DNA from 3 places in the Streptomyces sp. NPDC049813 genome. Region 2 is predicted to be linked to each of the others. Evidence: riboswitches for the same ligand, from Rfam matches in the RefSeq annotation. Region 2 holds a riboswitch; each other region holds the start of a gene.
What was found. A riboswitch is a leader RNA that binds a small molecule or an ion and turns the genes downstream of it on or off. The one in region 2 is predicted to bind cobalamin.
Positions count from the first base shown of each region.

Region 1 (10,046 bases), on a different contig from region 2:
GCAGCCGCCGCCGGGGCCGCTCCCGGCGCACGTGCTCGTCCTGGGCGGCACCACGGAGGCCCGGCGGCTCGCCGAGACGCTCGGCACCCACCCCGGGCTGCGCCTGACCAGCTCGCTCGCGGGCCGGGTCGCCGCGCCCCGGCTGCCGCCGGGCGAGGTGCGGATCGGCGGGTTCGGCGGCACGGCGGGGCTCACCGCATGGCTGCGCGAACACGCCGTGGACGCGGTCATCGACGCCACGCATCCCTTCGCCGAGACGATCAGTTCCCATGCGGCCGAGGCGGCCGCCACCACCCATGTTCCCCTGCTGGCGCTGCGCCGGCCCTCCTGGGTCCCGGGTGACGGCGACGACTGGCGGGAGGTCACCTCACTGGCGCAGGCGGCACGGGCCCTGCCGGGGGCGGGCCGCCGGGTCTTCCTGACCACCGGGCGGCTCGGTCTCGCCACGTTCGCCCCCGTCGACGACGCGTTCTTCCTGGTCCGCACGGTCGACGCCCCGCAGCCGCCCGTCCCGCGCTCCATGGAGCTGCTGCTCGACCGGGGCCCCTTCACCCTGGAGGGGGAGCGCGCGCTCATCGCCCGGCACCGCATCGACGTCCTGGTCACCAAGGACAGCGGCGGCGCCGCGACCGCCCCGAAGCTGACGGCGGCCCGGGAGGCGGGCATCCCGGTGATCGTCGTACGCCGCCCGCCCGCCCCCGGCGGCGTGCCGGTGGCGACCACCGTCGAGGCGGCCGCCACCTGGGCCCGGGCCTTCGCCGCCCCGGCCGCCGGATAGCCGGGCTCAGTCCTGCCCCGCCCGGCCTTCCGGATAGCGGCGGGGCGTCCACGTCACCGTGCGCCCGTCTCCCCGTACGACCGCCTGCGTCTGCGAGGACCCCACGATCAGCAGCGTGCGCATGTCCACGACGGCCGGGTCGAGATCGGCCAGCCGGACCGTGCGGACGCTCTCCTCGGGGCCGCCGACGTCCCGGGCGAGCACGACCGGGGTGTCGGGCAGGCGCAGCTCCAGCAGGAGCTCGCGGGCCTTGCCGACCTGCCAGGTGCGGCTGCGCGAACCGGGGTTGTAGAGGGCCAGCACCAGATCGGCCGCCGCCGCCGTGCGCAGCCGCTCCGCGATCACCTCCCACGGCTTGAGCCGGTCGGAGAGCGAGATCGTGGCGTAGTCGTGGCCGAGCGGGGCCCCGGCCTTCGCCGCCGCCGCGTTGGCGGCGGTCACCCCCGGCAGCACGCGCACCGGCACATCGGCGTACGTCTCCTGCGCGGCGACCTCCAGGACGGCCGTGGCCATCGCGAAGACGCCCGGGTCGCCGCCGGAGACGACGGCCACGCGCCGCCCGCGCCGGGCCAGGTCGAGCGCGAACTCGGCCCGCTCGGACTCCACCTTGTTGTCCGAACCGTGCCGGCGCTGCCCCGGCCGCTCCGGCACCCGGTCGAGGTAGGTGGTGTAGCCGACGAGGTCGTCGGCGTTGGCGAGGGCGCCGCGCGACTCGGGCGTCAGCCACGGCGCACCCGCGGGCCCGGTCCCGACGACCACGACCTCCCCGCGACCCGCAACGACGACCGATGCGACGGCCTCGGCGGCCCCGGCGGTCCCGGTGGCCCCGGTGGTCCCGGTGGTCCCGGTGGTCCCGGTGGCCTCCGCGGCCTCGGTGTCGGCCGGCTCGGTGTCCGTGCGGTCGATCCGCGAGGGCAGGACCGCGACCGAGAAGTACGGGACGGACTCCGGGGCGATCCCGGCGAGTGGGCCGGTGCGCTCACCGGGCATGAAGGCCCGCTCGACGTAGCGCGCGTCGTCGAGCCGGCCCGCACTCTCCAGCGCCGCCCGGACCTTGGTGAACGTACGGCCCAGCTTCATCACCACCGCGGAGTCCGCCGCGGCGAGCCGCGCGGTCAGCTCGTCCGCGGGCAGCGTCCCCGGGATGACGGTCAGCGTCTCCTTGTCCTCGCACAACGCCTCCCCGAGCCGGGCCGCCGCCGCGCTGACGGAGGTGACACCGGGGATGACCGTGGTGTCGTAGCGGTGCGCGAGCCGCTTGTGCATGTGCTGGTAGGAGCCGTAGAAGAACGGGTCGCCCTCCGCGAGCACCGCGACCGTGCGCCCCGCGTCGAGGTGCGCGGCGAGCGTGGCGGCGGCCTCGGCGTAGAAGTCGTCGAGCGCGCCGCGGTACCCGCCGGGGTGGTCCGTCGTCTCGACGGTGAGCGGATACATCAGCCGCTCCTCGATCTGCCCGTCCCGGATGTGCTCCGCGGCGATCGAGCGGGCGATGGACCGGCCGTGCCGGGCGCAGTGGTACGCGATGACGTCGGCGCCGGCGATGGCGCGCACGGCGGCGACGGTCATCAGCTCCGGGTCGCCGGGCCCGAGCCCGACCCCGTACAGCTTCCCGGTGGTGGTGGGGGAGTCGCTCATGCCTGGATCTCCACCTCGGTCGCTATGGCGTTGAGCGCGGCGGCGGTGATGGCGCTGCCGCCCCGGCGCCCGCGCACGATCAGGTACTCCAGGCCGAACTCGTTCGCGGCGAGCGCGTCCTTGGACTCCGCCGCCCCGACGAACCCGACCGGGATGCCGAGCACCGCGGCGGGCCGCGGCGCGCCCTTGCCGATCATCTCCAGGAGGTGGAAGAGGGCGGTCGGCGCGTTGCCGATGGCGACGACGGCGCCGTCCAGCCGGTCCCGCCACAGCTCCAGGGCCGCGGCGCTGCGCGTCGTGCCCAACTCGGCCGCGAGCGCCGGGACTTCCGGCTCGTTCAGCGTGCAGAGGACCTCGTTGTCGGCGGGCAGCCGCTTGCGGGTGACGCCGCTGGCGACCATCCGCGCGTCGCACAGGATCGGCGCCCCGCCGCGCAGGGCCGCCCGCGCCTTCGCCACGACACCGGCGGAGTGGCCGATGTCCCGGACGAGATCCACCTGACCACAGGCGTGGATCATGCGGACCGCCGCCTGGGCGACGTCGGCGGGCAGCTCCGCGAGGCCGGCTGCCGCCTCGGCGCGGATGGTGGCGAAGGACTCGCGGTAGATCGCGGCGCCGTCCTTCTCGTAGTCATACACGGGGTTCGGCTCTTTCGGTCGTGACGGCGTACGTGCCGTCGGGGCGGGCCACGACGTCGACGTAGGGTCCGGCCGGGTGACCGCAGCGGCGCTCACAGCCGGACCAGTAGGTGGGCAGGTGCGGGTGCTGGGCCGTCGCGTCGGCCCGCACGTCCGCGTGGGCCTTCGCGCAGCCGGGGCGGCCGATGCAGGCGCCGACGCGGGTCCAGGGGGACGCGGGGTCGGTCTCCAGGCCCGTGCGGGTCAGCTCCGCTGCCTGTGCTGTTGTGGCGCCGGGGATGACGATGTCCTTCCAGGGGGTCAGGCGGAGTTCTCCTGGGGGGAGTTGGGCGGCCAGGTCGGTGAGGGCCTGCCACTGTGCGGCGGTGACCGCGCCGAACCGGGGGGTCACGGTGAGGGCCCCCGCACCCTGTCCGGCCGCGCCGGCTTCTGCGGACGGCCCGTCGAATTCAGCGCCCTCTGGGGGCAGCGGCGTTCGAGCGGACGGCCCGTCGAATTCAGCCCCTCCGGCGATTGAGGAGCGGGGTCCGGGGCGGAGCCCCGTGGCCTTCGCACCGTTGCCGGTGGCGTGCTGATCGGCCCGTGCGACGCCGTCGTGGCTGGTCGCGCAGTTCCCCGCGCCCCTGGCAGGGCTGGTCTCGATGCCGCCCTCTGTGAGCGCCGCGTGCAGGCGAGTGGTCAACTCCGGCGCGGGCAGGCCCAGTTCTCGGACCCGCCAGACCCGTCGGGCAGGGACGTCGCGCGCGGCCTCGACGAAGACCTCCGCCGCGAGAACCGCGGCCCGCGCCGCGTCCTCGTACCGCACCCCGAACTCCGCCCCGCCGACCACGAGCACCGCGGAACCGTCCGGGCAGCCGCGCAGCAGCACGTCCGGGCCGAGACCGGCCACGTCCCCGCGGCCGTCGTCGAGCCCGAAGAGGAACCGGCCGGACAGCGCGGGCGTCACGGAACTCGCCAGCACCGCCGCGTCGAGCCCGGTCAGCCAGGCCCGTACGTCCACGGACCCGAGACCGTCGAGCCCGGACATCGGCGAAGCCACCACGTTGCGGACCCGCTCGTGCGCGGGCGACGGCAGCAGCCCGGCCGCGCCGAGCAGCTCCGCGAGCTCCCCGCCGCACCCGTCCCGCACCCCGCGCAGCTGCACGTTCCCCCGCGAGGTGAGGTGCAGCGAGCCGTCGCCGAGCCGGCGGGCCGCGTCACTTAGCGCCCGCGCCCCGGCCGCGTCGAGCACCCCGCCGGGGATGCGGACCCGCGCCAGGAAACCGTCGTCCGCCGCGTGCAGCCGCAGCGCGCCGGGACACGCGTCGCCCCGGAACGTACCGGGCGTTCCGGACGTGTCGGGGCCGACGGGTATGGGGGAGGCGGGCATGCGACGGAGCATACCCACCGGGTGTGACCGGCTTCCCGTACCAGGTCATGCCCCCGACCCGTACGATGACCGCGGCGGTCCTGTCCGGCCCGCCACCATCGCCAGCGACGGCGACAGGGGAGGAAGCCCGGTGCGATTCCGGCGCGGTCCCGCCACTGTGAGCCCTCTCATACGCAGAGGGTGAGCCAGGAACTCCCGCCGTCAGAACCCACCCGGGGCGCGGACACCCCGAGGAAGGCCAGCCGACGCATGCCCCAGCAGCCCTCACGGCCCGCGCAGCTCCTGCTCCTGTCGACGTCCGACACCGACCTGCTCAGCGCCCGCGCGGCGAACACCGCGGCCGGCGCCCCGGTCACGTACCGCTTCGCGAACCCCTCCCGGATCGACGTGGCGAGCGAGCTGGACGCGCTGCTCGACGGGGTCGCCCTCGTCGTCGTCCGCCTGCTCGGCGGGGTCCGCGCCTGGCAGGACGGCATCGACCGGCTGACCGCCGCCGGTCTCCCGCTGGTCGTGCTCAGCGGTGAACAGGCCCCGGACGCCCAGCTGATGGCGGCCTCCACCGTCCCCGTCGGCATCGCCGCCGAGGCCCACGCCTACCTGGCGCACGGCGGTCCCGCCAACCTCGCCCAGCTGGCGGCGTTCCTCTCCGACACGGTCCTGCTGACCGGCCACGGCTTCGAGCCCCCGGCCTCCGCGCCGACCTGGGGCCCCCTGGAGCGCACGCCGTCGCAGACCGCGGGGCCGACCGTCGCCGTGCTCTACTACCGCGCCCACCACATGAGCGGCAACACCGCCTTCGTCGGCGCCCTGTGCGACGCGATCGAGCGCGCCGGAGCCCGCCCGCTGCCGCTCTACGTGGCCTCGCTGCGCGCCCCCGAACCGGAGTTGATCGACGCGCTGCGCCCCGCCGACGCCATCGTCACCACCGTCCTCGCGGCGGGCGGCACCCGCCCCGCCGAGGCGAGCGCGGGCGGCGACGACGAGGCATGGGACGCGGGCGCCCTCACCGGCCTCGACGTGACGATCCTCCAGGCCCTGTGCCTGACCTCGTCCCGCGCGGACTGGGCGGCCAACGACGAGGGCGTCTCGCCGCTGGACGCCGCGAGCCAGATCGCGGTACCGGAGTTCGACGGGCGCCTCATCACCGTCCCGTTCTCCTTCAAGGAGATCGACGAGGACGGCCTGCCCGCCTACGTCGCCGACCCCGAGCGCGCCGCCCGCGTCGCCGGGATCGCCGTCCGCCACGCCCGCCTGCGCCACATCCCCGCCGCGGACAAGAAGCTGGCCCTCGTCCTGTCCGCGTACCCGACCAAGCACTCCCGGATCGGCAACGCGGTCGGCCTGGACACCCCCGCCTCCGCGATCGTCCTGCTCAAGCGGCTCATCGCCGAGGGCTACGACTTCGGGGACACCGCCGAGATCCCCGGTTTCGCCTCCGGTGACGGCGACGAGCTGATCCGCGCGCTCATCGACGCGGGCGGCCACGACCAGGAATGGCTGACCGAGGAGCAGCTCGCCCGCAACCCCGTCCGCATCCCGGCCGCCGACTACCGGCGCTGGTACGTGACGCTGCCGCAGGAACTGCGCGACGCCGTCGAGCGGCACTGGGGCCCGCCGCCCGGCGAGATGTTCCTCGACCGCTCCCGCAACCCCGAGGGCGACATCGTGCTGGCGGCCCTGCGCCGCGGCAACCTGCTCGTCCTCATCCAGCCGCCGCGCGGCTTCGGCGAGAACCCGATCGCGATCTACCACGACCCGGATCTGCCGCCCTCGCACCACTACTTGGCGGCCTACCGCTGGATCGCCGCCTCCGCCGACGACGGAGGTTTCGGCGCCGACGCGATGATCCACCTCGGCAAGCACGGCAACCTGGAGTGGCTGCCCGGCAAGAACGCGGGCCTGTCCGCCGCCTGCGCCCCCGACGCGGCCCTCGGCGACCTGCCGCTGGTCTACCCGTTCCTGGTCAACGACCCAGGCGAGGGCACCCAGGCCAAGCGGCGCGTCCACGCCACCCTCATCGACCACCTGGTGCCGCCGATGGCGCGCGCCGACTCCTACGGCGACATCGCCCGCCTGGAACAACTCCTCGACGAGTACGCCCAGATCAGCTCGATGGACCCGGCGAAGCTGCCCGCGATCCGCGCCCAGATCTGGACCCTGATCCAGGCCGCGAAGCTCGACCACGACCTCGGCCTGGAGGCCCGGCCCGACGACGACGGCTTCGACGACTTCCTGCTCCACGTCGACGGCTGGCTCTGCGAGGTCAAGGACGCGCAGATCCGCGACGGCCTGCACGTCCTCGGCCGGGCGCCGGCCGGCGCCGATCGCGTCAACCTCGTCCTCGCCATCCTGCGCGCCCGCCAGATCTGGGGCGGCACGCAGGCCCTGCCGGGCCTGCGCGAAGCACTGGGCCTGGACGAGTCGAAGGCGACCCGCACCGACGCCGACGAGGCGGAGTCGGTGGCGCGCTCCCTGGTTGAAGCCATGGAGGCGGTGGACTGGGACCCCGCCCAGGTGGGTACCACCTTGGGCAATCTGCCGCCTGGGGCGGCAGGGTGGGCAAGGCGGCAGACCCCGGGCACGGATGAAACAGGCGCCCAGGACAGCCCCGTGCACCAGATCCTCACCTTCGCCGCCAAGGAAGTGGTCCCCCGCCTCGACGCGACCACCGCCGAACTCGACAACTCCGTACGCGCGTTGGAAGGCCGCTTCGTCCCGGCAGGCCCGTCCGGCTCCCCCCTCCGCGGCCTGGTCAACGTCCTCCCGACCGGCCGCAACTTCTACTCCGTCGACCCCAAGGCGGTCCCGTCCCGCCTCGCCTGGGAGACGGGCCAGGCCCTGGCCGACTCCCTCATCGAGCGCTACAGGACGGACAACGACGGCCGGTACCCCACCTCCGTGGGCCTCTCCCTCTGGGGCACGAGCGCGATGCGCACCGCGGGCGACGACATCGCGGAGGCCCTCGCCCTGCTGGGCGTCCGCCCGGTCTGGGACGACGCCTCCCGCCGCGTGACGAGCCTCGAAGCGATCCCGTACGAGCAGCTGAACCGCCCCCGCATCGACGTCACCCTGCGCATCTCCGGCTTCTTCCGCGACGCGTTCCCGCACACCATCGGCCTGCTCGACGACGCGGTCCGCCTCGCCGCCTCCCTCGACGAACCGGCCGAGCACAACCACGTCCGCGCCCACACCCAGGCCGACCTCGCCGAGCACGGCGACGAGCGCCGCGCCACCACCCGCATCTTCGGCTCCCGGCCGGGCACGTACGGCGCGGGCATCCTCCAGCTGATCGACTCCAAGGACTGGCGCACGGACGCGGACCTCGCCGAGGTCTACACGGTGTGGGGCGGCTACGCCTACGGCCGCGGCCTGGACGGCACGTCGGCCCGCGCGGAGATGGAGACGGCGTACAAGCGCATCGCGGTCGCGGCGAAGAACACCGACACCCGCGAGCACGACATCGCCGACTCCGACGACTACTTCCAGTACCACGGCGGCATGGTGGCGACCGTCCGCGCCCTGCGCGGCACCGCCCCCGAGGCGTACATCGGCGACTCGACCCGGCCGGAGACGGTCCGCACCCGCACGCTCGTCGAGGAGACGTCCCGCGTCTTCCGCGCCCGCGTCGTCAACCCCAAGTGGATCGAGGCGATGCGCCGCCACGGCTACAAGGGCGCCTTCGAGCTCGCCGCGACGGTCGACTACCTCTTCGGCTACGACGCCACGACCGGCGTCATCGCCGACTGGATGTACGACAAGCTCACGCAGACGTACGTCCTGGACGAGACGAACCGCCAGTTCCTCTCCGAGGCCAACCCCTGGGCCCTGCACGGCATCGCCGAACGCCTCCTGGAGGCCGAGTCCCGCGGCCTGTGGGAGAAGCCGGACCCCCAGACCCTGGAGGCCCTGCGCCAGGTCTACCTGGAGACGGAAGGCGACCTGGAATCGGACGAGTAGAGCTCTGACAGCCGCAGCGGCTAGCGCAGCGTCACCGTGAAGCTCCGCCCGTACGCGTGCCGCGTGCGCGCCTCGATCCGGGTGCCGCCCGGTACCCGGGTCACCCGCACCGCGTCGTCACCGGCGACCTTCCGCAGCCCCCGCCCGCGCAGCACCACCGCCACCGTGTCCCGGGTGGTGGTCGGGTCGGCGACGGCGAGCGTGACGTCCTTCTTGTCGCCGCGGACCAGGACCGACGCCGGCCCGTCCACCGTGATCCCCGCCGCGTGGTGCGGGCCCGGGGCGAAGGTGTTGGCCGCCGTCAGGCCGAGCCCGCGGTGCCGGACGGCCTGGAGGCGCGGGGTGTTGGCGAGGAGTTCCGCGCCGCGGTGGTGCCGGAGCGCCGTCTCGGAGGCGTTCGGCAGCAGCGCGTAGGCGAAGGCGGCGGGGCGCGCCCCCGCTGCCTGCTCGACCGTCAGCGAGAACACCTGCCGCGTCACCGCCGTGTCCGGGTTCGAGGTCCGCACGGCCCGGCGGCTGCGGGTCACCGTGGTGAGCCGCGCCTTCGGGGCGGGCCCGGACAGGAGCACGTACCCGACGGCCGTCCCCTGGGTCGCGTTGACCCACCGCACCCAGCCGCGGCCCTCCGCCACGCTCACCCGCTCCGCGGCGCCCGCGATCCGCGCGTCCAGCGTCGTCGTCACCGCCCGGCCCGCGCCCGGCGCGTCCCCGACCCCCGCCGCGAGCACCACGATCTCGTCGTCGAGCAGGAACCACGACTTCGTCGCCCGCGCACCGCGGTACGCCACGAAGTCGTCCGGCAGCACGCCCGCCCGCTTGTCCCGCCACGGCACGTCGTCGGAGAGCACCCAGCCCACGGCGCCGTACGCGCCCAGCACCGCGCCGCCCGAGTGGTCCTGGGTGGCGGTCGGGAAGTAGACGTAGGTGTTCTGCGACTCGCTGGAGGCGGTGAAGTTCAGCGGGTGGCCGGGGTTGTCGTAGAACAGCTTGCCGCCGTACGCCTCCGGGACGGTGGCCCGCTGCTCGACCGGCGCGGTCACGCCCGCGAGGCCGTAGGGGGAGACGGCCGTGAAGTAGTCGACCCCGTACGCCTGCGTCTGGTCCTGCCCGGCCAGATACAGGTAGTGCGCGCCGTCGCCCTGGAACCAGGGCAGCAGGTTCTCGCCGCTCATGTACTCGTACTTGCTGATCCGGCGCGAACTGCGGGCCAGCGCGAACGCGTACCCGGGCCTGCGGTGCACCGTGCGGTCCATGGCGTTGAACGCCACCGAACGCGCCGCCGGATTGAGGTCGGCGGCGGGCACGGACGCGTCGGCGAGGAGGTCGGCGTAGCGGACGATGCTGAGCGGTGAGACGAAGGCGGCCGGGTCGAGTGGCGCCCGCGACGTGGCGCGCAGGTGTTTCACGTACGCCTTCAGGGCGCCGGCCGTCTCCCCCGTGGCCAGGGACGCGAGGTCGACGACGGCCTCGACGACGGTGGCGACGTCGGCGTACCCGGTGCCGGGGCGCGACACCGCCCGCCCCTTCACCGCCTCCATCATCCAGCCCTCGAAGATCAGCGGCGCGAACCCGTCCCGCACCCAGCCGGCCACGGTGGGCACCAGCTCCCCGCCGTGCGCGAACCCGGTCCCGTCCAGCAGCTTCAGCGTCTGCACGACCCGGCTGAGCA
Region 1 is NZ_JBITLI010000006.1:130,347-140,392, reverse strand. It holds gene ACIBW6_RS15550 (cobalt-precorrin-6A reductase) at 1-778, shown strand, start outside; gene ACIBW6_RS15545 (precorrin-2 C(20)-methyltransferase) at 785-2,413, opposite strand; gene ACIBW6_RS15540 (precorrin-8X methylmutase) at 2,410-3,051, opposite strand; gene ACIBW6_RS15535 (cobalamin biosynthesis protein CobG) at 3,044-4,420, opposite strand; cobalamin riboswitch at 4,512-4,638, shown strand; gene cobN (cobaltochelatase subunit CobN) at 4,670-8,377, shown strand; gene ACIBW6_RS15525 (polysaccharide lyase family 8 super-sandwich domain-containing protein) at 8,398-10,046, opposite strand, start outside.
Region 1: linked by a shared signal. The riboswitch ahead of cobN (cobaltochelatase subunit CobN) and the one ahead of ACIBW6_RS17125 (HoxN/HupN/NixA family nickel/cobalt transporter) in region 2 are both predicted to bind cobalamin.

Region 2 (10,046 bases):
GCGGTCGCCACCGGCATCCAGGTGCCCGCCCCCGCCCCCTACGGCTCGGCCCGCACCGCGAAGATGCGGGTCGCGATACCCGGCCTGGCGATGGCCGAGGAACTGGCGGCCTCGATCACGTTCCTGCTGAGCAGGGACGCGGTGAACATCAATGGCGCGATTCTGCCGTCGGACGGTGGGTGGTCCGTGGCCTGAGCGGGGTCCCGCCGGGGGGCGCCGTCAGAGTCCTGTACGGGCCCCCGCCCGGGCCTCGTACGGGTGTACGGGGGTCCCGCGGGGCCCCGCACGGCCCGGCCCTCCCCCGACTCCTCCAAGACCGCCGGCCCCGCCGGTCCGTACGTCTCCCGTTCGCCACGTCGTCCGGTCCGCAGGACGGCCGGAAGGAGCACTCCCGTATGACCACGCTTCGCGCGCCCCGCACCGCCGCCGCAGCCGCCGGGCTCGCCGCACTGGCCGTCCTCGCGCTGCCGGCCCTGACCGGCTGCGGCACCCAGGCGGCCGGCGCCGCCGCCCCGGGCCCGGTCACGCCCGGCGAGGGCAGGAGCATCCGGGCCACCCAGGTCTCTCACGTCACGGACGTGCACGAGGCCACCGGCACGACCCTGCTGGAGGGCCCCGTCCTCGACGGCCGCGGCCGGCTGACCGTCGTCGACGTCACCGCGCCCGCCGGCGAGCCAAAGGTCCTCTCCGTCGACGTCACCACCGGCAGGCACCGGGGCGTCTACACCGACAGGACCGGCGCGTACACCTCGGCGCAGCTCAGTCCGTACGACGGCCGGATGTACCTGACCGACTTCGCCTCCGGTTCCGTCGTCAGCATCGAACCGGACGGCTCGGACCCCCGGACCTTCTTCTCGGGGAAGGTCGACGGCTCGGCGATGACCCCCGACGACCTCGCCTTCGACGCCGACGGGCACCTGTACGTCAGCGACGCCCACGGCACGGAGCCGGACGAGACCGACGGCCGGATCGTACGCATCGACCGCGACGGCGAGCGGGCCACCGTCCTTGCCGACGGGCTCGCCCAGCCCAACGGGATCATGTTCGACCCGGACCTCGCGGGCCTGTGGATCAGTGAACTGACCGAGGACACCCTCTCCTACCTGCTGCTGGACGCCGGGAAGACCGCGGTGACCTCGCGGCACGAGGCCGTCCACGTCGACGGCGGCCTCGCCCAGACCGACTCGATCGCCGTGGACGCCGACGGCAATCTCTACCAAGGGCTGCACGGCCGGCCGGCGATCGCCGTCTACAGCAAGTACGGAGCGCGGCTGGCCACCGTCGAACTTCCGGCCGAGGCGGCGGCAGGCCTGCGGTCGGCGACGAACGTCGCCATCGCGCCCGGCCGCAGGACGGCCTACACGACCGTCAGCGGCCCCGACGGCGGCTACGTCTACCGGTTCGAGGCCCTGGCCGAGGGCATCCGGCAGTCCAACGGCGGCTGAGGCCCGCGCCTACGCGTCGTCGGCTGCTTCCCAGGGCCGCACCGGGCCCACCCGGGCCCCGAGCAGCTGCCAGGCCCGCAGCGCGATGCGCTCCCGCTCCGCCAGGGTGGGGCCGGCGACGGCCCCGGACACCATCGCGACGGCGAGCATGAGGTCGTCGGCGGTGAGCCGCGTCCCGGCCGGCTGACAGCGGGCCAGGACGGTGCGTACCCGGCCGGACAGGGCCTGGGCCTCCGCGCCGTCGCCGCGCACGCGCAGCAGGTCGACGAAGGCGGTCGACCGCGTCAGGTGCCAGGTGACCACGCCGAGCACGCGCGGGAGGTCCGCGTCCGGGCCGGCGGCGGCCCGCTCGATGTGCCGGACGTTCTCGTCCAGGACGGCGGAGGCCAGGGAGACCCGGTCGGCGAAGTGCCGGTACAGGCTGCCCTGCCCCACCCCGGCGCGGCGCGCGACGGCGGAGAGCGGGGCGTTCAGCCCCTGTTCGGCGAAGACCTCGCGCGCGGCCGCGATGAGCGCGGCCCGGTTGCGGGCCGCGACCCGCCGTCCCTGGTTGGCCGACCGCCCACCGCCCGCGGCGGCCGCGTCCGGGGCGGCCGGCTGGGGGGCGGAGGGCTCGGCGGGGTTCGTCACCGGGGCAGCGTAGTACGGCGCCGGCCGCCCGGCGCTCCGCCTTCCGGCAGATCAGCGGCGGTGGGAGGGGGACCGGGGGGCGGCCGCTACACCGTACTCGGCGCGGGTCCGTCCAGCGCACCGGCGATGACCGCGAAGGCCTCGTCGAGGAGGGCCACCGGGTCCCGCGCCGCGTCGCTCGTGCTCCAGCGCTGGAGCACGACGTGGAAGGCGGTGAGGGCGGCTCCCGTGGCCAGCCGCGGGTAGAAGTCGGCCGCGGGGTCCAGGCCGAACCGGCGCGCCAGCTCCCCGGCCAGATCGTCGCGCCACTGGGCCTGGCGTTCCAGGAAGCGGGCGTGCAGGGCGGGGGTGCGCAGGATCAACCGGACGACCCGCAGCGCCCGTTCGGAATCGGCCGCGCACGTGGTGACGGGCACCCGCACGGTGTGCAGCAGCGCCGCGGCCGGGGCTTCCCCGGCGGGCCGCGCGGCGAGCGCGGCGCCCATGTCCGCACCCATATCGGTCAGGAACTGCACGACGTCCTCTTTGGACGCGAAGTAGCGGAAGAAGGTCCGCTTGGAAACTCCGGCCGCCGGGGCGCCCACGTCGTCCTCGCCGTGCGCGACGTGGAGCGGGGGCGGGCCGCCGCCGCGACCGCGGGCCGGCCCGGCGCCGCCCGGCTCGACGTACGCCGGCGCGACCTCGCCGACCTCGACTCCGTGCACGCCTTCGCCGACGGGCTGCGCGCCGACCACCCGCGCGTCGACGTACTCCTCAACAACGCGGGGGTGATGGCGCCGCCGCACACCCTCACCGCGCGGGGGCACGAGGTGCAGTTCGCGACGAACCACCTCGGGCACTTCGCGCTCACCGCGCTGCTGCTCGACCTGCTGGCGCAGGCGCCGGATCCGCGGGTGGTGACGGTGAGTTCGCTGGAACACCGCAAGGGACGGATCGACTTCACCGATCTGAGCGGCGCCTGCGGCTACCGGCCGATGGCGTTCTACCGGCAGTCGAAGCCGGCCAACGCGGTGTTCGGGCTCGAACTGCACCGGCGCCTGACCGCGGCGGGCTCCCCGCTGCGCAGCGTCCTCGCGCACCCCGGGTACAGCGCGACGGGCCTGCAGACGAACGGCACGGTGTGGGTGCCGCGCCTGCTCTTCGGCCATCTGGCCCGCCCGCTGGCGCAGTCGGCGGAGCAGGGCGCGCTGCCCCAGCTGTACGCGGCGACCGAACCCGGCGTGCGGGGCGGGGAGTTCATCGGGCCGGGCGGTCGCGGCGAGATGCGCGGGGCGCCGACCCGGGTCACGGCGGCCCCGGCCGCCACCGACACCGAGGTGGCCCAGCGCCTGTGGGACGTCTCGCAGGAGCTGACCGGGGTGACCTTCCCGCTCCCGTCCACCACGCAGCCGGCCCCTGACCCGCGCCCACGGACCGCGCTACGAGCGGCGCGTAGCCACGACCAGTCGGCAGCGCGGGCTGCCGTCGGGTCGCTCGCCCAGCTCGGGCAGGGGCCGCAGCGCGACGTCGAACCCGGCCCGTGCCAACTCCCGCCGCACGTCGCCGAGTCGGAACGGGCGGTAGTACATGACGAACGGCGGCCGCCACACCGCGTTGCGCAGGCGCATCGCGCCGTCGAACCCGAGCATCGCCCAGTACCCGCGCGAACCGGGGCGCGGCGGCGCCGGCAGCGGGAACGCGAACTGACCTCCGGGGCGCAGCACTTGGCGCACCTGGGTGAACAGGTCCGGGTACTGGCCCGGTACGAAGTGACCGAACGCGCCGAAGCTCACCACGAGGTCGAAGACCGGCCCGAAGGGCAGTGCGAGGGCGTCTGCGCGCACGCACGAGGCCGCCGGTTCGGCGGCGCGCGCGACCCGCAGCATGCCCGCGCTGAAGTCGACCCCGACGCTCCGCCCCGTGCACACCTCGCGGAGCACGCCGAGCCCCGCCCCGGTCCCGCAGCACAGGTCGAGCCCGGTGCCGTACGGACCGAGGTCGCGCAGCGCCCGCGTGACCGGGCCGAGCAGGAGGTCGGGGGTGCGGAACGGCGTCCGGTCGAACTTCGGCGCGAGCAGGTCGTAGCCGCGCTCGACCGACGACAGCGCCTGCACGGCCAGCTCGCGGAGGGTGGGCCCCTGGGGTGTGAACATGGCGGATCAGCATAGGTCCGCGGGGTGACGGCGGGCGGTCATGGCGCGCATCCCGCATCGAGTGGTACGGTCTGTTCGGCACATGTGTACGCCCCCTTCGAGGCGCCGGTGCCGATCTCTCCTCTCCGTGCCTGAGCGCACTTCCCCTTGCGGATCGCGGCCCTGGCACACGTCGCACCTGGTCAGCAGGGTCAGGCGGGCCGTTCGCCCCACCCCTGAGCCACCAGGCCCTTCCGGGCCACGGGCTGTCGGGGTGAGCCCCCGCCGCCCCACTCCACGGGCGTGATCCGCTCCCTCCACGGGCCGGGCCCGCCACTCCTTTCCGGCGGCACGTCCCACCGCCCGTTCTCCGGGCAAGATGCCCCGGCCCCCGGGGACGGGGCTCACACCTGGTCCATCCCGATGGGCGGTGCCCACCGCCACACCGCGGGGAGCTGGGAATCTCCGTCCCGCTCCACGGCTGCGCGGCACCCCACCCCCGACGGCAGGGCCCCCATCACAGGGCCCCCAGCGCAGGAGGCCGAGCCCCACCATCCGACCCTCATCACCCCCCAGCCACACCCCCACCCACACCCCGAAGGACCGTGACCGACCATGACCACGCTCACCACCACCCTCCCCCCGCGGAACACCCCCGCCGACCAGGCACGTTCCGCCACCACACCCCGACCCCCCGCCCCGGCCGCCGGCGTCCTCGACATCGGGGCGAACGGGCAGGGCCGGCTGCGCGGGAGCGGCCTGCTGCCGACGGACGGCGACGTCCAGGTGCCCGCCGCCCTGATCCGCCGACTCGGCCTGCGCAAGGGCGACTTCGTGACCGGGACCTGCACCCGGCCCCAGGCGCTCGACCACGTCGGGACCGTCGAGGGCGCACCGACGGATGCGGCTCCCGCCCGCATCCGCTCTCGCCCTCACTTCGCCGACCTCACCCCCCTGCACCCCACCGACCGCCTGCGCATGGAGAGCCCGGCGAGCGGCCTCGGGGGCCGCGTCGTCGACCTGTTCGCTCCCGTCGGCAAGGGCCAGCGCGGCCTGATCGTCGCGCCGCCGAAGACCGGCAAGACCGTCCTGCTGCAACAGCTCGCCGCGGCCGTCGCCGTCAACCACCCCGAGGCCCACCTGATGGTGCTGCTCGTCGACGAACGCCCCGAGGAGGTCACCGACATGCGGCGCTCCGTGCGCGGCGAGGTCTACGCCTCCACGTTCGACCAGCCGGCCAAGGCCCACATCGCGCTCGCCGAACTCGCCGTGGAGCGCGCCAAGCGCCTGGTCGAGCGGGGCCGTGACGTCGTGGTCCTGCTCGACTCGCTGACCCGGCTGTGCCGCGCGTACAACACCGCGGCCCCCTCCTCGTCCGGCGGCGGCCGCACCCTCTCCGGCGGGGTCGACGCGGCCGCGCTGCTCGGCCCCAAGCGCCTGTTCGGCGCGGCCCGCGCCACGGAGGAGGCGGGTTCCCTGACGGTCCTCGCCACCGCCCTGGTCGACACCGGTTCGCGCGCCGACGACTACTTCTTCGAGGAGCTGAAGGGCACCGGCAACATGGAGCTGCGCCTGGACCGTGCCCTCGCCGACCGCCGCGTCCACCCCGCCGTCGACCTCGCCCCTTCCGGCACCCGCCGCGAGGAACTCCTGCTGTCCGCCGCGGAGTCGGCGGCCGTCCGCGGGCTGCGCCGGGCCCTCCAGGGCCGCGACCCCCACAGCGCCTACGAGTCGCTGCTCGACACGCTGCGCCGTACCCCGGACAACGCCGCGTTCCTGCGCCAGGTCCACTCGACGGTCCCGACCCGCTGACACCCGGCCGGATGCGTAATACTCGCTTCATGACTTCGATCCTGACGCGCCCCGGCCGCGACCCGGCCGTCACGGTGCGGCGGGCCACCGCGGGCGACGCCAAGAGGCTGACCCGGCTCGTGCGCGGCTCCCGCGCCTATGAGGGGCAGTACGCGTCGATGGTCGCGGGCTACCGGATGGGGCCCGACTACATCGAGGCGCACCGGGTCTTCGTCGCGACCGACACGGCGCGGGACCGTCCCGCCCGCGTTCTCGGCTTCTACGCGCTGCTCCTCGCCCCGCCGGAGCTGGACCTGATGTTCGTCGCGAACGACGCCCAGGGCCTGGGCATCGGCCGGCTGCTCGTCGCCCACATGCGCGAGGAGGCCGCCGCCGCGGGCCTGGACCACGTCCGGGTCGTCGCGCACCCACCGGCCGAGGGCTTCTACCGCAGCGTGGGCGCCGTGCGCACCGGCACCGCAGCCGCCCGTCCGCCCGCCGTCGCCTGGGACCGCCCCGAACTCGTCCTCCCCCTCACGCCCGCGGTGTGAACTCCGCCGCGGTCGCAGGGGTTCCGCCCTCGCCGCCCACGGCGCACACTCGGTGGCATCCGAGCGGGCGGCAATGCGGCAAGGAGGCCACATTGGGCGGCAGCGAGACGCGGGGCGAGGCGTTCGACGTGATCGTGGAGATCCCGCAGGGGTCCCGGAACAAGTACGAGATGGACCACGAGCTCGGGCGGATCCGGCTCGACCGGATGCTGTTCACCTCGACCCAGTACCCCGCGGACTACGGCTACATCGACGGCACGCTCGGCGGCGACGGTGACCCGCTGGACGCGCTCGTGCTGACCGCCGACGCCACGTTCCCCGGCTGCACCATCGAGTGCCGGGCCATCGGCATGTTCGTGATGAGCGACGAGAAGGGCCCCGACGAGAAGATCCTCTGCGTCCCCGCCCACGATCCGCGCCACGCCGCCATCCAGGACATCGAGGACATCCCGGAGTTCGACCGCCTGGAGATCACCCACTTCTTCGAGGTCTACAAGGACCTGGAGCCCGGCAAGTCGGTGGACGGCTCGCACTGGGAGGGCCGGGACAAGGCCTACCAGGAGATCGCACGGGCGCGCGGACGCCGGCCGGCCTGACCGCCCGTCGGCGCCGGCGAGCGCGTCGACTAGGGTGATCGGGCCGTGGTGCTCGGGAAGACCGGTGACGGCCCCCAGGGGTCAAGTCCGGAGCGGCCCTCGCCACTGTGATCGGGCCCCGCTCCGCCCCCGGGACGGCGCGGGACGCACCGCTCCACCGTGCCACTGGCCGCCGCCCGGCGGCTGGGAAGGCCGGAGCGGCGTGGCACGCCCGTAAGCCAGGAGACCGGCCACGGCATCTCACGAAGTGATTCCACGAGGTGCTGGAGCGTGATCAAGGCATGACCTTGCCCGGAAACTCCCCTGCGCGGCCCGCCGGGCCGCCCGCCTTCCGCTGGCGCCGCGAGGACACCGTGCGCACCGCGGGGCTCCTGGCGGTGATAGCGGCCCTGCACGTCGTCGCGTTCGGCGTGCTGTTCCTGCTCGTCGTCCCCGAGCACTACGAGGTCGGCAACAAGGCCTTCGGCATCGGCCTGGGCGTCACCGCGTACACCCTCGGCATGCGGCACGCCTTCGACGCCGACCACATCGCGGCGATCGACAACACGACCCGCAAGCTGATGGCGGACGGCAGACGACCGGTCTCCGTGGGGTTCTGGTTCGCGCTCGGCCACTCCAGCGTGGTCGTCGCGATGGCCGCCCTGGTCGCGGGCGGGGCCGCCCTCGCGGGCATCCTGCTGAACGACGAGTCCCGCACCCACCAGGCGCTCGGTGTCGTCGGCACGACCGTCTCCGGTACGTTCCTGTACCTCATCGCCGCCCTGAACCTCGTCGCCCTGCTGGGCATCCTGAAGGTCTTCCGGGCGATGCGCGGGGGCTCGTACGACGAGCGGGAGCTCGAAGCGCACCTGGACTCCCGGGGTTTCATGAACCGTGTGCTGGGCCGCTTCACCCGGTCGATCACCCGGCCGGGACAGATGTACCCGCTCGGCTTCCTCTTCGGGCTCGGCTTCGACACGGCGACCGAGGTGACGCTGATGGTGATGGCGGGCAGCGGCGCGGCGGCCGGGCTGCCCTGGTACGCGATCCTGTGCCTGCCGCTGCTGTTCGCGGCGGGCATGAGCCTGTTCGACACGCTCGACGGGACGTTCATGAACTTCGCGTACCAGTGGGCGTTCTCGAACCCGGTGCGCAAGGTGTTCTACAACCTCACCATCACCGGCCTGTCGATCGCGGTCGCGTTCTTCATCGGCACGATCGAGCTGGTCGGCGTCCTGCACGAGAAGCTCTCCCTCTCGGACGCGGTGACCGGCTGGATAGCCGGGCTCGACCTCGACAACGTCGGCTACGTCATCGTCGGCCTGTTCGTGGTGGTCTGGGCGGCGGCGCTCGCGTACTGGCGCCTCGCCCGGGTCGAGCAGCGGTGGTCGGCCCGGGTCGCCGGGAGCGGCTGAGCGCGGGCCGTTCACGCGACGCGGGCCGTTCGGCCCCCCACCCGGGGTCACTCGGCCCGCTCCCGGCGGCGGTGTCCGCTGCGATAGTGCTGTGCAGAGCCTCCCGTGCCCTCGCTCTCCCGCCGCGGCGCATGGTCGAGGCCCGGGCCCGCCGGCCGCAGAAGGGGGAACTGCGGCCGGCGGGCCCGGTCACGGGCACCGGCGGACCGCCCGTCCCGGCACGTCAGGGACGCTCCGGCGACGGCGGGAGCGATAGGGTGTCGCGTCGAACCGCAGCCGCCCGAACACGCAGGAGTACGCACGTGACCGTAGCCACCGACTCGTCCGAGGCCGTCCTGCCGTCCAGCGCGGACGCCGGGCAGGCGCCTGCCGCGGAGCCGCGGTCCACGACCGAGGTGCCGCAGGCGCGACCGGCCGGCTCCGGTGCGGACGAGAACTTCTGGCAGCCCCCGGCCGCCGGACGCGACGAGGAGCCCCAGGACGGCGCGGAAAGCGCGGCCGACGAGGATGACGAGCCGGGCGCAGGCGACGTGGCGGAGGCCGTCGTCGCCGACGCCCGGGCGTTCGGCGGCTACGCCCGGACCGGCGGCTGGACCTTCGCCCTGAAGGTGGCCCGCAGCGTCCGGCCCGGCGGCCAGAGCGCCGGCGAGACACCCAAGGTCTCGGCGCGCAGGTTCGCCGAGCTGGCGGAGTGTTCGGCCGACCGCGTCATGCGCTTCTACAAGGCGTGGGACCGGGCGGCGGACGACGGGGTGGTGCCCCAGTTCGAGGCCCTGACCCCGGGCGCCGGCATCGAACTGCCGGACGCCGAGCTCTGGTTGTCCTACTACGTGTCGCGCTCCAGCGCCGGTTCGGTGCGCGGCCAGGCGATCACCGAGGCCGCGGAGGCCGAGGGCATCCGGCCGACCAAGGCGCTGGAGGTCGCCGAGAACCCGACGGCGCTGCGGGCCGCGATCCTCGCCGACCCGGGCACGGCGGAGGCCGCCCGCAAGGCGCTGATGGACCGCCTCGGCGAGGACCCGGCGCTCCGTTCGGGCCTGGCCCGCGACATCGTGCGGGCGGACGAGCTGAAGAAGGCCGTCGCCGAGGAGTCCAGGACCGGCGACCGGCTCGAGTACGTCCGCAGGATCGCCGAGGAGGGCGAGGTCAAGACGGCGGCGGGGCAGAAGATCGAGGCGCCGGCGCAGCTGCGCGAGGAGGCCGAGCGCCACCTGTCCCTGATCGACGAGCTGGACGAGGACGAGGAGGCGGGCGAGTGGGCCCGCGAGGCGTACGACTCGGTGCGCACGCTCGTCGCGGAGGCCGTCGAGTCCGATCCCGAACTGCGGGTGCAGGAGCGGCGCGCGAAGTTCTACAGCAGCCTGCAGAAGGCCACGAAGGCCTTCGAGGAGCTGACGTTCGACGACGTCCAGGAGATCGACGCGATCTACGAGGACGACATGGTGCGGCGCCTGGAGGAGCTCCAGGCGGCCCTGTCGGTCTGCATCACGGCGCTCCAGGCGGCGCAGCAGAAGGACTGACGCCTCCG
Region 2 is NZ_JBITLI010000007.1:117,704-127,749, reverse strand. It holds gene ACIBW6_RS17170 (SDR family NAD(P)-dependent oxidoreductase) at 1-195, shown strand, start outside; gene ACIBW6_RS17165 (SMP-30/gluconolactonase/LRE family protein) at 396-1,445, shown strand; gene ACIBW6_RS17160 (helix-turn-helix domain-containing protein) at 1,455-2,075, opposite strand; partial or broken gene ACIBW6_RS17155 (TetR family transcriptional regulator) at 2,162-2,647, opposite strand; partial or broken gene ACIBW6_RS17150 (oxidoreductase) at 2,645-3,442, shown strand; gene ACIBW6_RS17145 (class I SAM-dependent methyltransferase) at 3,494-4,207, opposite strand; gene rho (transcription termination factor Rho) at 4,802-5,998, shown strand; gene ACIBW6_RS17135 (GNAT family N-acetyltransferase) at 6,028-6,528, shown strand; gene ACIBW6_RS17130 (inorganic diphosphatase) at 6,621-7,124, shown strand; cobalamin riboswitch at 7,154-7,374, shown strand; gene ACIBW6_RS17125 (HoxN/HupN/NixA family nickel/cobalt transporter) at 7,406-8,518, shown strand; gene ACIBW6_RS17120 (hypothetical protein) at 8,821-10,038, shown strand.

Region 3 (10,046 bases), on a different contig from region 2:
CCGCTTCGACACCTCTGGCCGTGTCGATGTCTCCATCCGTTTCGACACGTCCGGGCCTCTCGGCGTGTCCGGTCGCTTCGGACGCTTCGGCGGTGGCGGTCATGCGGTCGGCTCCAGGAAGAAGTGGGCGTAGGGCACGGTCCAGACCGCTTCGTGGCCGAGGCGGTGGCCGGTGAAGCCGTCGTCCCCGTAGGCCGTGCCGTGGTCGGAGCAGACGATGGCGAAGCAGCGGCGGCGCGCGCGCATCGCCGCGAACAGCCGCCCCACATGCCGGTCGATGTACTCCAGCGCGGCGGCATGGGACCGGCGGGTGTCGCCCGACGCGCGGGTGGCGCCCGGGAGATGGAACCAGTTGGGCTGGTGCAGCGCCGCCGCGTTCACGAACAGGAACAGCCGCTGCTCGTGCGGGAGCGCGGCGACGACCTGTTCCGCGCACGCCACCTGCGTCTCGAACGACGTGGGTGAGGCGACCCCGAACTCCGGCTCCCAGTGACTCTCCTGGAACAGCCCGGGCAGCACGTTCCCCAGGGCGCCTTGCCGGTTGAAGAAGCCGACGCCGCCGACGCAGACGGTCCGGTACCCGGCCGCGGCCAGGCCCGTCACCAGGTCCGGGGTGTCGAAGACGTAGGTGCGGCCCGCGGTGGTCTCGCTACCGGCGAACCGCGCCGCGAACAGCCGTGGATGCGGTCCCGGCGTCGCGGGGGTCGGCAGGAAACCGGCGAACATCGCCTGGTGGGAGGCGTACGTGAAGCTGCCGGGCGCGTGTCGCTTCTCCCAGGCGCCGCCCGGCAGATGACGCGCCAGATTCGGGATGCGGCCTGCCTTGGCCAGCTCTACGGCGACGTCGTAGCGCAACGTGTCGAGAGTGAGCAGCAGGAGGTCGTCGCGGCCCACCACGTCGTTCATGTCGGGGTCGGCCGTCGGGGTGTGCGCGGTGTGCGCGGTGTTCGCGGCGTTCGGGGTGTTTCGAGTGGTCCCAGTGGTCCCAGTGGACCGAGTGTTTTGAGTGTCATCGATCCGACCGGTACTCGGGGCGGGCAGGCCGGGCGGTGGCGCTGTGGTGGTGTCAGGTGCGGGCATCGAAGGTCCTTGCGAGCGGGTGTGCGGCGGCGGCAGCCGGCCGGGGCGGAGCGGCGAACGCGGCCGGGGCCCGCGCGGGGTGCCCGGGGCCGGTGAAGTGGCGGAGCACGGCGGCGACCTGGGCCGCATAGGTGTCCTGTCCCTCGGCGCCGCTGCCGGGCAGCCCGGTCAGGCGCGGCAGCAGATCGCCGAAGGCATTGACCTCGCCGACGGTGAAGCGCCGCCACCCCACGGACGGCAGCAGGTCGACGCCGACGCACAGGGTGCGGGGGAAGCAGGCCGCGGCGCGCTCGCACAGGTCGAGGGCGTGCGCCCAGGACCCGCCCGCCGCGTGCCGGGCGGCGGCCCACTCACCGCGCAGACCGCCGAGGTGCAGATTGGTCAGCGGGGTCCGGCTGGTGCGCACGACGGCATGCGTCGCGCGCCCGGCGATCACGACGACGCGCAGGTCCGCGGCGCGTCCGTGCAGCGACGCCTTCGGCAGCCAGCGTTCGATGTGCAGACCGTCCGGGGCCAGCGCGTCCACGATCGCCGCGATGTCGCTCTCGCGCGTGTAGCGCCGCACGCGCAGGGAGTTGTGCAGCGCGCCGTCCGCCCGCTCGACGGACGTGGTCGCGCGGATCCGGCCGGGTCCGGCCGTCTCCAGGGCCAGTACGCCGGAGGCCGACGAGCCGTGGGCCGGCTTGACGAAGACCCGGGGCATCCGGTGCTCCGCCATCAGCGCCCGTACGTCGTCCCAGCCGCGCACCCCGGCACCGCCGCCGGAGGTGGGGGAGGCCGGGACGGCGACCCCCGCGTCGGCGAGGACGCGATGGCAGCGGCGCTTGTCGAAGAGCACCGCGACGTCATCGGGATCGTCGAGCCGCACCCCGCCGTCGAGGGACCGGACGGCTGCCAGGAACCGCCGGTACCAGCGGGCGCCGCCCTCGACGCGCGTCGGATCCGACACGTCCCGCAGGGCGCGCTCGACCTCCGCGTCCTCGCCCGCCGAGTCGATCCGCACGATCTCGTCGTCGTCGAAAGAGGCCCCGCCGTCGCGCAGGACGTCCCGCCACGCCACCATCCGCGGCGCCGGCAGCCCGGCGTCCCGTACGGCGGCCGTGAACAGGTCCACCCGGCGGTTGCCAGGATTGCCGACGACGGCGAGACGCGGCCCCGCGGGTACGGTCCGCCCGGTCATTCGCCGACCGCGACGTACCGCCACACGGTGTCGCCGTCCTGGTCCTCGTCCGCGTCGTCGGCGCCGAGGTCGAGCTCGACGCCCGCGGGGACGAGGGAGTCCAGGAAGCGCTCACGCAGCCCGTCGCTCAGGTAGTTGTGACGCAGGTCGAGCCTGCTCAGGTGCGTGAGCGGCCGGCCCGCGAGGAGCGCGGTGGCACCGTCGTCGGTGAGCACGCCCATCGACAGGTCGAGCGTGTCGAGCCGGGCCACCACCGGGGCCGCCGCCACGGCCGCCGCGACGTCGTCCTGGATCTCGCTGTTGCACAGCGCCAGATGCTTGAGGGCGGGCAGCCGGGCGCCCGTCAGCAGGGGCTCCAGGTCGGCGACGGTGGAGTCGCCGCCGTAGTCCGAGGTGCCCAGCCACAGGACGAGGCGGGTCAGGGCGGGCAGGTCGCTCGCCGCGATACCGCGCACCGCCTCGGCGGGCAGCCCACCGGTCTCCACGGTGAGGGAGCGCAGCCGCTCGTGGCGGACCGCCGGGAACGCCAGACTGGTGCCGCCGCGCACGGCGAACTCCGTCAACTCCGGGAAACCGGCCAGCAGCGGGGTCACGTCGCCCTGCGTGATCCAGCTGATCTCGCACTCCTCGAAGACGATGTCGCCGAGGAACAGCGCGCGCAGCCGCGTCAGCCGGTCCCGCGCCGCGAGGAGCGCCGCGATGACCGGCTCAGGACCGTTCTCGTACGGGTCGCTCCACGAGCCGACCACGAGCGCCTTGACGCGCGTGAGGTCCACGGCCGCGGCGAACCGGGCGAACGCCTCCGGCCACGTCTCCTCGCTGTCGTAGGACTCCACGGAGATCCGCCACGCGACGGCGTCGGCGGCCGGCAGCCCCGCCCGCTCCGCGTCCGCCGCCGGAAAGTCGAAAGCGGGCAGGCCGTAAAGCTCCTGCAAGTGGTTTCCGATGGTCATGTCCGCCCCGTTCCCGATCCGTTCGCGATCCTCGCTGGACTGACTTTGTACCAACCGGCACTGACAACGACCGCCCCGGGGCGCAGACGTGAGCGGCGGGCGGTGAAATGAGCGTTGCTGACACCGAGTTGACGATGTCGTCCCCTGCTCCATGTGAAGCTGTGCCCATGGATGATGTGAATGCTGACGTGAAGAGCAGGATGCAGACGGACCGGCCGCACTCGGCGCGCGTCTGGAACTATCTGCTGGGCGGCAAGGACAACTACCCCGTGGACAGCGAGGTCGGGGATGCCATCCTGTCGACCTTCCCGGAATTCGCGGCCGTGGCCCGGCTGCAGCGCGCCTTCCTCACGCGTGCCGTGCGCTTCCTCGCGGCCGAGGCCGGCATCCGGCAGTTCCTCGACATCGGCACCGGCCTGCCGACCGCGGACAACACGCACGAGGTGGCGCAGCGCAGCGCGCCGGAGAGCAGGATCGTCTACGTCGACAACGACCCGCTCGTCCTCGCCCACGCCCGCGCCCTGCTGACGAGCAGCCCGGAGGGGGCGTGCGCGTACATATCGGAGGACGTGCGCAACCCGGAACGCATCCTGGCCGAGGCGGCGAAGACCCTGGACTTCAGCCGGCCGGTCGCCCTGACGCTGTTGGGCATCATGGGCCAGCTGTCGGACGCCGACCGGCCCGGGGAACTGGTCGCCACATACCTGGCGGCGCTGCCCGCCGGAAGCTACGTGGCCCTGAGCGACGGGATCGACACCAACGACGCGCTGAACGCCGCGGTGACCGCGTACAACGCGCAGTCGGCCAACACCTACCACCTGCGCTCGCCGGAGGAGATAGCCGCCTACTTCACGGGACTCGACGTCGTGGAGCCAGGCGTCGTCGCCACGTCGGTCTGGCGCCCGGACGACATGCAGCCGGTGGAGGAGACCGTAGAGGTCGCGTATTGCGGTGTCGCGCGCAAGCGTTGACCCCCGGGCCAGTGCCCCGCCGTGCTGTGTGCCCCCGCCCGACGAGGAGGGCGGGGGCACGTCGGCTCCGGCCCGCCCGGCCGGCCGTACCTCACGGGAGCGGGGGCGTACCTGCGGGGAGTTCCACCGTGATGTACAGGCCGCCGGTGTCGCGCGGGGTCAGGGTGAGGGTGCCGTCGTGTGCGCGGGTGATGGTGGCGACGATGGCAAGGCCGAGGCCGACGCCCGTCTGGTGGGCGTGGATGCGCTCGGTGCCCCGCCGGAACGGCTCGGTGAGCGTCGAGACCAGGTGGGCGGGGAGTACCTCACCGGTGTTCTCGACCGTGAGCGTCGCGCGGCCCGCGTGCACGCCGTTCGTGACCCGGACCCGGCCCTCAGCGGGCAGATTGTGGACGATCGCGTTGTGGACGAGGTTCATGGTCAGTTGCAGCAGCAGCGCCGGCGATCCGCTCGCGGGGGTGACGTCGCCGCGGGTCTCGACGGTGACGCCGTTCTTCTCCGCGAGGGGCAGCAGCGTCTCCGTGGCTTCTTCCGCCAGGAGGGACAGGTCGACCTGTTCGCGGGTGAAGGAACGCTGGTCGGCCCGGCTGAGCAGGAGCAACGCCTCCGTGAGGTCGATCGCCCGGGTGTTGACGGCGCGGAGGCGGTCGAGGATCTCGCCGGTGTCCTGAGCCGGATCGCTGCGGGCCACGTCGAGGAGCGACTTCGAGACGGCCAGCGGGGTGCGTAGTTCGTGCGAGGCGTTGGCCGCGAACCTCCGCTGCTCGGCGACGTGCGCTTCCAGCCGGGCGAGCATCGCGTCGAAGGCGTCGGCCAGTTCGTGGAACTCGTCCTGGCGGCCCGGCATCCGAATGCGGTGCGAGAGCGATCCCGTGGCGGCCGTGCGGGTGGCGTGGGTGATGCGGGCCAGCGGAGCGAGCATCCGGCCGGCGAGGACCCATCCGCCCAGGAGACCGAAGACGAGGAGGAACACCATCACCGCGGCCGCCGTCGGCGCGAACGCCCGCACGAACTCGATGACGGGGTTGCTGCGCCACGCCCCCTCTTCATTGGTCTGCAGCCACCCCTGTCGCAGCAGGAACATCCCTACGGCGGCGAGCGCCAAGGCGCCGGCCAGCATGAGGAACCCGGCGTAGCTGAGGGTGAGCTTGAGGCGGACGCTCGGCCCAGGCGGCCTATCCACGATCGGCTACCTCGTCCCCGTCTGGGGCTTGCGGCTGCGCGTCGATGCGATAGCCGACACCGGGGACCGTGGCGATGATCCACGGCGCACCGAGGCGCTTGCGCAGCGCGGAGACAGTGATCCGGACGGCATTGGTGAAGGGGTCCGCGTTCTCGTCCCACGCGCGCTCCAGCAGCTCCTCGGCGCTGACGACGCCGCCCTCGGCGGCGATGAGGACCTCGAGCACGGCGAACTGCTTGCGCGTCAGCGCGACGTACCGGCCGTCCCGGTGGACCTCGCGCCGGAACGGGTCCAGCCGCAGCCCGGCGATCTCCCGGACCGGGGGCCGGCTGTAGGCACGCCTGCGGTCGAGCGCGCGGAGCCTCAGGACGAGTTCCCGCAGTTCGAACGGTTTCGTGAGGTAGTCGTCGGCCCCGAGATGGAAACCGGACGCCTTGTCGTCGAGCCGGTCGGCCGCGGTCAGCATGAGGATCGGCATGCCGCTGCCGGAGGCGACGATGCGACGGGCGACCTCGTCACCGGACGGGCCGGGGATGTCGCGGTCGAGGACGGCGATGTCGTACCTGTTGACGCCCAGCATCTCCAGCGCCGTGTCACCGTCCCCCGCGAGATCGGCCGCGATCGCCTCCAGCCGCAGACCGTCGCGGATGGCTTCCGCCATATAGGGCTCGTCCTCGACGATCAGCACACGCATGGTCTCGATGGTACGAGTGGGCACATATCGTCCGCGTATCGAGAACCGCGTACGCGGACGACAGGGCTGTGCGGGCTGATGCCTCCGGCGGGCGGCCTACGCTGAACTCCGTCCGTACGAGCGGGGGGAAGCATGACAAGTAGGTTCACCGAGCTGACCGTTGACTGCCATGACCCGGAGCGCCTCGCGGCGTTCTGGTGCGAGGTCCTGGACTTCACGGTGATCGACCGGGGTGAGGGCAAGGTCGAGATCGGCTCCTGGGTCCCGACCGTCGAGGACGTGCGGGCCCGCCAGATGCCGCCCACCCTCGTCTTCATCCGCGTGCCCGAGGGCAAGACCGCCAAGAACCGGCTGCACCTCGATGTCAGCCCGATCGACGGCAGTACGCAGGACGAGGTGACCAGGCTGCTCGGCCTCGGCGCGACCCGGACGGACGTGGGTCAGGGCTCGGCCCGGAACTGGGTGGTCATGGCCGACCCGGAGGGCAACGAGTTCGACGTCCTGCGCACGCTGGCGCCGTAGGACCGGGACGGCCCCCTGACCGGCCTTCAGAACGTGCGGGGCGCAGGTCCCCGCGCGGGGTCGCTGTTGTCATGCGCGATACCTGGGCATTACTGTCCCCTTGCCTTGGTGTACGGGAAATCCGGTGTGGAACCGGTGCGGCCCTCGCCACTGTGATCGGGAAGTCCGGCTCCAGCCCTTCAGTGGGCGGCCACTGGGTCCTCGGACCTGGGAAGGCGGAGATCCGGGCAGTGTCACCCGTCAGCCAGGAGACCGGCCAGGGCGTTTCAACCATCCACGAGGTGCTGGAAAGGTCCGTTCAGCCATGCACATAGCCGAGGGTTTCCTGCCCCCTGCGCACGCGGTCGCCTGGGGCGTCGCGGCCGCGCCGTTCGTCGTCCACGGGGTCCGCTCACTGACCCGGGAGGTGAGGCAGAACCCGGAGAGCACGCTGCTGCTCGGCGCGTCCGGCGCCTTCACCTTCGTCCTGTCCGCACTCAAGCTGCCCTCCGTCACCGGGAGTTGCTCGCACCCCACCGGCACCGGACTCGGGGCCATCCTGTTCCGGCCGCCGATCATGACGGTCCTCGGGACGATCACCCTGCTGTTCCAGGCGCTCCTGCTGGCCCATGGCGGACTCACCACCCTGGGCGCCAACGCGTTCTCCATGGCGATCGTCGGGCCGTGGGCCGGCTACGGCAGCTACCGGCTGTTGCGCCGCTACGGCGTGCCGCTGATGGTCACCGTCTTCTTCGGGGCGTTCGTCGCGGACCTGTCGACCTACTGCGTCACGAGCGTGCAACTCGCCCTGGCCTTCCCCGACCCGAGCAGCGGATTCCTGGGCGCGCTCGGCAAGTTCGGGTCGATCTTCGCGGTCACGCAGATCCCGCTGGCCGTCAGCGAGGGGCTGCTCACCGTGCTCGTGATGCGGCTGCTCGTCCAGTCCAGCAAGGGCGAACTGACCCGCCTCGGCGTCCTCGTCACCGGCGCCCGCCCGGCCACCGCTCCCGAGGCGGTGGCCCGGTGAAGCGGAACACGAAGATCAACCTCCTGCTCCTGATCGTGGTGGCCGCGCTCGCCGTCCTGCCGCTCGCACTGGGTCTCGGCGACCACAAGAAGGAGCCCTTCGCCGGGGCCGACGCCGAGGCGGAGACGGCCATCACCGAGATCGAGCCGGACTACGAGCCGTGGTTCTCCCCGCTCTACGAGCCCCCGTCGGGGGAGATCGAGTCCGCCCTCTTCGCCCTCCAGGCGGCCCTGGGGGCAGGCGTGCTCGCGTACTACTTCGGGCTGCGCCGCGGACGCAGGCAGGGCGAGCGGCGCGCGACGGAAGGCGTCACGGCGGGCACCGCGAACGGTGACCCGGCCGAGGGGACAGCGGCCGCCACCGCGGCCGGGGACCGGAACTGAACCTCTCGTGCTGCCGATCGACGTGGCGGCGCACAGCAGTCGCTGGCGCCGCCGCCACCCCCTGGAAAAAGCCGTCCTCGGCCTCGGACTCACCGCGCTCGCCGTCACCCTGCCACCGTGGCCGGGGGCCGTCCTCGTCCTCGTCGCGGCCCTCGCGCTGCTGCTGGGCCCGGCCGGCGTGGCCGCCCGCAAGGTGTGGCGGGCCTGGCGCGTCCCGCTGGGTTTCTGCCTCACCGGCGCCGCCACCCTGACCGTGCGGATCGGCGGCCCGGGGGCGTTCGTCGCGCTCGCCCCGCACGGGTGGGAGCGCGCGGCGGACGTCCTGCTGCGTTCCTGCGCCGCCTCGCTGGGGGTGCTGTTGTTCGCCTTCACCACCCCCGTGACCGACGTCCTGACCTGGCTGTCGCGGCTGGGCGTGCCCGCGCCGGTCGTGGACGTGGCGCTGGTGATGTACCGGATGATCTTCCTGCTGCTCGCGTCGGTCCGCAGCATCCGCGAGGCCCAGGCCGCGCGGCTCGGCCACGCCACCCGCGCGGCCGCCTTCCGCTCCCTGGCGGGGCTGGGCGGCGTCGCCTTCGTCAAGGCGTTCGACCGTGCGGGACGCATGCAGCAGGGCCTTGCGGGCCGCGGCTACGACGGCACCCTGCGCGTGCTGACCGCCGACACCCCTGTCTCCCCCCGCTTCGTGGCCGGGGCGCTGGGACTGCTCACCGCGCTGGCGGTCCTCACGTACGTACTCGAAAGGCTGCTCCGATGAACGATGACGCCCTGGTGGCCTTGCGCGGGGCGTCGTACGCCTACGAGGACGGTCCCCTCGTGCTCAGCGACCTCGACTTCGCGATCCGTCCCGGACGCGCCCTGGCCCTCCTCGGCAGGAACGGCAGCGGCAAGACCACCCTGATGCGGCTGCTGAGCGGAGGGCTGCGTCCCCGGACCGGGCACCTCGCTCTCGACGGAGTGCCGGTGACCTACGACCGGGCCGGCCTGACCCGCCTGCGGACCACGGTGCAGCTGGTGTTGCAGGACCCGGACGATCAGCTCTTCGCGGCCTCGGTCGCGGAGGACGTCTCCTTCGGGCCGGTCAACCTGGGGCTGCCCCGCGACGAGGTCGCCGGGCGCGTCGCGTGGGCGCTGGCCGCGCTCGCCATCAGCGACCTCGCGGACCGGCCCACCCACCTGCTCTCCTTCGGCCAGCGCAAGCGGGCCGCCATCGCGGGAGCCGTCGCCCTGCGCCCCCGTGTCCTGATCCTCGACGAGCCCACGGCCGGCCTCGACCCCGAAGGGCAGGAGCGTCTGCTGGACACCCTCGCCGGGCTCCGCGCGGACGGCACCACCGTCGTGATGGCCACCCACGACGTGGACCTGGCGCTGCGCTGGGCCGACGACGTCGCCCTGCTCACCCCGTCCGGCCCGCACCTGGGCCCGGCCGCCGCCACGCTCGCCCGCGCGGACCTCCTCGCGCAGGCGGGACTCCGGCCCGCCTGGGGGATCGCCGCCGGGCGGCTCCTGCGCGCACAGCGGCTGATCGAGGACGACGCGCGGGGGCCACGCACGGCGGCGGAACTCGACGCGTACGCCGCGGCCTTACGAGGCGGGGAGGCCGCCGGCTGAGCGGGTCCCCGGGCCGCGCCGTACGCGACGCGACTCCGCCCGCGCCTGGCCGAAGCCGGGCCGCCTCCGGGGGCGGTCCGCCGCACTCGCTTGTTGCACATATATTGCAACTGCGGAGTATGTGCAGAAGGAGGCCGTGGTGAGCGGACCGGTGGTGCTGGGAATCGAGTCGTCGTGCGACGAGACCGGCGCGGGAATCGTGCAGGACGGAAGGCTGCTGGCCCACGTGGTGGCGTCGAGCATGGACGAGCACGCGCGGTTCGGCGGTGTCGTGCCCGAGATCGCCTCGCGCGCCCACCTCCAGGCGTTCCGGCCGGTCGTCCGGCAGGCGCTGGCCGAGGCCGGACTGCGGCTCGGGCAGCTCGACGCGGTGGCCGTCACGACGGGCCCCGGCCTGTCGGGGGCCCTGCAGGTCGGGCTGGCCGGAGCCAAGACGCTCGCGTACGCGGCGGGCGTGCCGCTC
Region 3 is NZ_JBITLI010000001.1:790,025-800,070, forward strand. It holds gene ACIBW6_RS03475 (STM4012 family radical SAM protein) at 1-103, opposite strand, end outside; gene ACIBW6_RS03480 (STM4013/SEN3800 family hydrolase) at 100-906, opposite strand; gene ACIBW6_RS03485 (STM4014 family protein) at 1,067-2,260, opposite strand; gene ACIBW6_RS03490 (STM4015 family protein) at 2,257-3,213, opposite strand; gene ACIBW6_RS03495 (SAM-dependent methyltransferase) at 3,381-4,184, shown strand; gene ACIBW6_RS03500 (sensor histidine kinase) at 4,276-5,367, opposite strand; gene ACIBW6_RS03505 (response regulator transcription factor) at 5,360-6,061, opposite strand; gene ACIBW6_RS03510 (VOC family protein) at 6,194-6,583, shown strand; cobalamin riboswitch at 6,673-6,859, shown strand; gene ACIBW6_RS03515 (energy-coupling factor ABC transporter permease) at 6,888-7,589, shown strand; gene ACIBW6_RS03520 (energy-coupling factor ABC transporter substrate-binding protein) at 7,586-7,972, shown strand; gene cbiQ (cobalt ECF transporter T component CbiQ) at 7,980-8,729, shown strand; gene ACIBW6_RS03530 (energy-coupling factor ABC transporter ATP-binding protein) at 8,726-9,583, shown strand; gene tsaD (tRNA (adenosine(37)-N6)-threonylcarbamoyltransferase complex transferase subunit TsaD) at 9,735-10,046, shown strand, end outside.
Region 3: linked by a shared signal. The riboswitch ahead of ACIBW6_RS03515 (energy-coupling factor ABC transporter permease) and the one ahead of ACIBW6_RS17125 (HoxN/HupN/NixA family nickel/cobalt transporter) in region 2 are both predicted to bind cobalamin.